DNA from 2 places in the Paenibacillus sp. RC21 genome. Region 2 is predicted to be linked to the other one. Evidence: predicted binding sites of a transcription regulator. Region 2 holds the regulator's gene; the other holds the start of a gene.
What was found. The regulator Rex, encoded in region 2, represses fermentation and respiration genes when NADH is low (regulators of the CRP and FNR family bind a similar motif). The targets are predictions, from matches to a motif close to TTGTGAAATATTTCACAA.
Positions count from the first base shown of each region.

Region 1: the regulator Rex is predicted to act here: its motif matches at 1,756-1,773, upstream of adhE (bifunctional acetaldehyde-CoA/alcohol dehydrogenase).

Region 1 covers NZ_JBIYCS010000002.1:374,781-377,949, reverse strand. The annotation lists gene ABIA61_RS06970 (DODA-type extradiol aromatic ring-opening family dioxygenase) at 1-601, shown strand, start outside; gene ABIA61_RS06965 (Crp/Fnr family transcriptional regulator) at 873-1,589, opposite strand; gene adhE (bifunctional acetaldehyde-CoA/alcohol dehydrogenase) at 1,849-3,169, shown strand, end outside.
Region 2 covers NZ_JBIYCS010000002.1:209,205-212,373, forward strand. The annotation lists gene ABIA61_RS06065 (cell wall elongation regulator TseB-like domain-containing protein) at 1-139, opposite strand, end outside; gene ABIA61_RS06070 (amidohydrolase) at 177-1,478, opposite strand; gene ABIA61_RS06075 (redox-sensing transcriptional repressor Rex) at 1,465-2,118, opposite strand; gene dinG (ATP-dependent DNA helicase DinG) at 2,164-3,169, opposite strand, start outside.

The DNA.
Region 1 (3,169 bases), 170 kb from region 2:
CGTTTACGATACGATTTATGATTTTGGCGGTTTCCCGCCGGAGCTGTATGCGGTGAAATATCCAGCGCATGGTTCGGTGAAGCTGGCGGCCAAGTTAAAAGAATTATATGAGCAAAAGGGTATTGACGTACAAACGGACCGGGTGCGAGGGCTGGATCATGGGTCCTGGACACTTTTGCATCGTATGTATCCTGAGGCGGATATTCCGGTAGTCCAGATTTCCGTGAATCCGTTTCTATCGCCTAAAGCACAATATGCTATCGGTGAAGTGCTGCGGGGGTTGGGTGAGCAGAATATTTTGGTCATTGGCAGTGGTGTAACTGTTCATAATCTGCGCATCGTCAAATGGGGAGAAACGAAAACAGAGCCTTGGGCACTTGATTTTGATGACTGGATTATTGAAAATGTACAGAGTGGAGATGTGGAGGCTTTGGATCGCTATGAAAGCGAAGCCCCATATGCTCGTCAAGCGGTACCGAGAGCTGAACATTTTGTACCGTTGCTTATTGCCATGGGGAGTGGAGATCCGGCGAATAAGGCCAAGGTCATCCACAGGAGCTATGAGATGGGGAATTTAAGTTATCTGTGCTTCCAGTTCTAAAAATGTGGAGAAGGGTGTTAGTGGGATGTTAGGCGCTTCGCGATCCATTTGATCTTACGATCGCTGTTGCAGCGGGATTCTTTTGGGTTTTATAAAACATTTAGAGGTGAGAATCCCGCTGCAAAGGCGAACGCTTCGCTTCTTCAGATTCAAATGGATTGCTCCGCTGCTGCCCGCCATTTAGGTGGAGTGGGAGTGTAAAATTAAGAGAGTGTTCTGTAAGCCATACAGTTTACAGAACACTCTCTTTTACATAAAATAAAACAATAATTTAGATCCGGCAAATCTCACGCGGGCACAGCTCACAATGACATACACCTTGCAGCATTTCCAAATCCTTTACGACGATCATGCCATTATCATATTCGACTGCATTTTTTTTACGCAAATCACTCAGCATCCGGTTTACACTTTCGCGGGTGGCACCGATCATATTGGAGAGGTCGGTATGAGTGATTTTTTTATGAATAAGGATATGTTCCCCATGAGGCTCACCATAGGTGTTACACAGGCGGATTAGCGTGGAGCATAGAGCACCGGGCTTGCCGTACATCATCAGATCACGAAATTTGGTCTGAGTAATACGGTGGTGGGACCCCATCCATTTCATAAAGTCAATGGCAAAATCACAGTGCTGGCAAATAAGCAGCTCCAAATCCGTATGATCGACAACACCGATATCACTGTCCTCCAGAACTTCGGCAGAAAAGGAGTGCTTGGTACCGAAAAATGGATCAGCTTGACCAATCAGATCGCCGCTTTGGTACATATATAGTATAAGTTCCTTACCCTCATCCGTTGTTTTCGTTACTTTCACGCGTCCGCGCTTGATATAAAACAGCTTATCCGCTGTATCTCCTTCCCAGAACAGATGTGAGCTTTCTGGCATGACCCGATCTTTCATCATCACTTGCAGCCGGTTGAAGCTGGTCTCCGAGAAGCAACAGGTGTTGCCGCGGGCTTCCATTACGTTTGCAGGGTTTCTCATCGTCCATTTCCCCTTTGTTTCCTTTGTTTTTTTATCTGCAACTTGATCAATTCAAATTCATTATATACCTGTGCTATGCGTTTTTGGGGCAAGAAGAGGGGGTAAAAGTGGCAGAATTCCAAACTTTGTGATTTAATTCACTTCATAAAATAAAATTTTAAATAGATTGTGAAAAAAATCACAATATATCTTGAAAAGCTGTGTTACGATCAGTGCGTGAACAAGAGATAGTACACGAGATAACAGGAGGATGAGGGAAATGGCTGTTAAAAACGAGGTTATCCAAAAAGAGCAAAGCGCTGAGCAGTATATTCAAACACTGATTGACCGGGGGAACCGGGCACAGAAGGCTTTTATGAGTATGAATCAGGAGCAGATTGACGAAATCGTACAAGCTATGGCAATCGCAGGGATGGATAAGCACATGCATCTGGCGAAGCTGGCTGTTGAAGAAACAGGACGCGGTGTGTATGAGGACAAAATCATTAAAAACATGTTTGCAACAGAATATGTCTATCATAGCATCAAAAATGAAAAAACCGTTGGTGTCATTGAAGATAATGACTTTGACAGTTTTCAAAAAATAGCAGAGCCCGTCGGCATCATTATGGGGATCACTCCAGTGACTAATCCGACTTCAACTACAATGTTCAAAGCGTTGATTGCTATTAAAACACGTAACCCGATCATCTTTGGTTTCCATCCATCCGCTCAATCGTGTAGTGCGGAAGCAGCTCGCGTTTTGCTTGAAGCAGCCGTCAAACATGGTGCTCCGGCAGATTGTATTCAATGGATTGAAGCTCCATCGATGGATAAGACAAATTCACTCATGAATCACCCGGATGTGGCGCTGATTCTGGCAACTGGTGGATCAGGCATGGTTAAGGCGGCATATAGCTGCGGTAAACCTGCTCTGGGTGTAGGCCCAGGTAACGTGCCTTGCTTTATTGAAAAAACAGCAGACATCAAGCAGGCTGTGAACGATCTCATCCTCTCCAAATCTTTTGACAACGGTATGATTTGTGCTTCCGAGCAAGCGGTTATTATCGAAGAGCCAATCTTCGAACAAGTGAAAAAATTGATGATCGCTAACGGCTGCTATTTTGTAAATAAAGAAGAAGCAGCTAAGCTCACTCAAGGAGCTATGAATGTCGAGAAATGTGCAGTGAACCCAGCTATTGTCGGGCAGTCTGCTGTAAAAATTGCTGAAATGAGTGGTATCACAGTACCAGCAGGAACTAAAATTTTGGTCGCTGAGATTGAAGGGGTAGGAACAAAATTCCCATTGTCTGCGGAAAAATTGAGTCCTGTATTGGCTTGCTATAAAGTGAAAAATGCGGAACAAGGTATTCAACGCGCTGCTGAAGTCGTGGAATTCGGGGGCATGGGCCACTCGTCCGCTATTCATTCGAACGATGAGGACGTTATCGCTCGGTTCGCAAACCGTTTGCAAACAGGCCGTATCATTGTAAATTCGCCTTCCACACATGGTGCGATCGGTGACCTCTACAACACCAACCTTCCATCGCTGACACTGGGTTGTGGTTCGTACGGACGTAACTCGACTTCGTCGAACGTAT
Region 2 (3,169 bases):
ATTGCTTGGCCTTTACGATAGCGGCATTTCTCTCAGTCACCTGATCTTGAGTAACATAGGAATAATACCAGAAAATGCTGACCAGGACCAGTATGACGGCCAGAATGGCGACCACTATCCATTTTTTCTTATTTTTCAAACCTGTGCTTCCTCTCTAAGGGGATGTGACACCTGAATTAGCGCGACAGCAGCCCTTCAAAGGCGGCTTGTGCCTCATGCTTGATACGTTCCTCATCCATAGTCAGGCACTCACCGTTTTTCACAACCTGACGACCGTCAACCCATACATGGGCCACGTCTTTGGCGCTTGCAGAGTATACGGCATGAGAAATGAGATCCGTATGCGGCAAGAAATGAGCCTGATTGAGATCGAGCGCGATAAAGTCAGCCTTGTTGCCTGCTGCCAGCGCCCCTACCTCATTCAAGCCAATCGACTTCGCTCCGTACTCCGTTGCCAGACGCAACGCCTCACCCGCAGGAACTGCGGTTGGGTCCCCAGATACTCCCTTGTGAATGAGTGCAGCCAGACGCATTTCCTCAAACATATCCAGGTTATTGTTACTGGCGGGACCGTCTGTTCCGAGAGAGACGGTAACGCCTGCACGGAGCAGATCAGGCACTCTTGCCACACCGCTCGCCAGCTTCAAGTTGCTACCCGGATTATGCGAAACCGCTACACCACGTTCAGCCAGCAAAGCTATTTCTTCGTCATTCAAATGAACAGCATGGGCAACAAGCGATGGACGGGAGAAAAAGCCGAGCTTATCCAAATGCGCAACCGGGCGCAAGCCGTAGTCGCGTACGTTTTGCTCTACTTCGGCAATGGTTTCGGACATATGCGTATGCAACGGTAAGTCCAGATCATGCGCAGCCTGCACGAATTTTTCGATAAACGCAGGCGGACACGTATACGGCGCATGTGGAGACATCATAGTCGTAATGCGACCGTCTGCTTTTCCATGCCAATTACGCGCAAAATTCACAGCCTCAGCCAGCTTGATCCGCTGCTCTTCCTCCGAACATAATCCAATCGCTCCACGCATCAGACTGGCACGGATGCCGGACTCTTCAGCTACACGAGCCACCTCGTCCATATGATCATACATGTCCAAAAAGGTGGTTGTACCGCCTTTCAGCATTTCCAGCACGGACAAGGACGTACCCCAGTACACATCCGTAGACGTAAACTTGGCTTCCATCGGCCACATTTTTTCCTGAAGCCATACTTGAAGAGCCAGATCGTCCCCATACCCGCGCAGCAGGGACATCGCCGCATGACCATGTGTATTAATCAGGCCAGGTAAAAACAGCAGCCCGTTACCATCAATCGCTTCCGTCTCTTCCTCACCCGCTGGCAAAGTCTCGCCAATATAGGCAATGCGGCTGTCCTCCACGATCATATAGCCGTGGATTACCCCCGCTTCCGATCTGTTCACGGCAAAAGAGCCGTTTTTAATCATCCATTTATTCACCGTCATGTTGCATATCTTCCTTTCCGTCTTCCAAATAATAAGCGAGGCTTAACAAATCTGTTGTAAAATCTGTGGCATGTATTCGAATATTTGCTGGTGCCTTGAGAGTGGTCGGCGCAAAGTTCAAAATCGCTCCAATCCCGCTATTTATGAGCCTGTCAGCCACGTTCTGCGCTTCAAAATCCGGTACGGTAATAATCCCGATCCGAATGTTTTGTTCCTTCACGGTCGCTTCCAGTTCATCCATTGGCTGTACGACCAGCGTATTGATCCTGGTTCCGACCTTATCTGGCACAGCATCAAATACTGCTACAATTTTCATATTGTCTTTTAAATAAGCATTATAATTCGAAAGGGCTTGCCCCAGATTACCTGCTCCGACCAATACCACGTTAATTTGCTGGTCGATTTTCAGGATATGGCGTATTTTCTCGATAAGATAAGTAACATCATAGCCGATACCCTTACGGCCAAAATCTCCAAAATACGCGAGATCCTTACGAATTTGAGCCGGATTCAAATCCAGTCTTTGTCCTAACTCCTGGGAAGAGACCGTAGCCACCTCCCGTTTGTGCAGTGCATTCAGATAACGTAAATATACGGGTAACCTCCGTACGACAGCCTCTGAAATTTTATCTGATTTCATACATGCTCCCCCTAATTGTAACGGACATGTTAAGATGTCCGTCCGTTATGCCTCTGTCTCCGGGGCGGATTGGAGCCACTCGGCGATACGGGGCACCATTTGCTCCGTCGGCATATGCTCCATTTTTGGTCCCGGTAACGAGTACAAAAAGTGCTTCCCGTAATAGGATTCAATCACACGCGTATCGTAAACGATAACAACCCCGTGGTCGCTCGCGGTACGTACTAGACGTCCAAATCCCTGTTTGAAGCGAATGACAGCCTGTGGAACAGACAGCTTCATAAAAGGATTTTTCTTCTGCTGCTGGAGCAGCTCACTTTTAGCCTCCAGCAGCGGGTGATTGGGCGGTTGGAACGGCAAGCGGACGATAGCCAGACACGTCAGCGCCTTGCCCGGAATATCGACGCCTTCCCAAAAGCTGCTGGTTCCCAGCAACACAGAAGCTTTGGCTTCCTGAAAACGTCGGGTCAGCTTGCTGCGGCTCCCACTGTCCACGCCCTGCCCCAGCACGGTGATGTCGCTGGATGCTAACGCCTCCTTAAGCGGCTCATACACCTGCCGGAGCATGCGATAGGAGGTAAAGAGAACGAGCATTCTCCCCCGCGTCGCTTGGGCAGTCGAACCTAGCGAGCTGACGAGCATATCTACAAAATGCTCATCTCCTACACTGCCCTTCACGCTCGGAAAATCCCTTGGAATGACTAGCAACACCTGATCCCTGTAGTTAAAGGGTGAAGGGAGCTGCGTAGTCATCAGCCGCCCTTGATCTGCGGCCTCCTGCAAGCCGAGCTGATCGGTCATGTACTGAAACGACTTATCCACCGACAAGGTAGCAGACGTCAGAATAATGCTCCTTTTTTTGTCAAAAAACATTTCTTTCAGCTGGCGGCTCACATCGACGGGCACCGCATAAAATTGTAGCGACTTGCTGCGGAATTGCCCGCTCGCTTCGAGCCAATATACGGTCGTCTCATCATCCATCCGCATGAAAAAGCGCAAGCTTTCCCTAATGCCTGCCAAATCCTTAAGCAGCCCCGTAATATCTGTAATG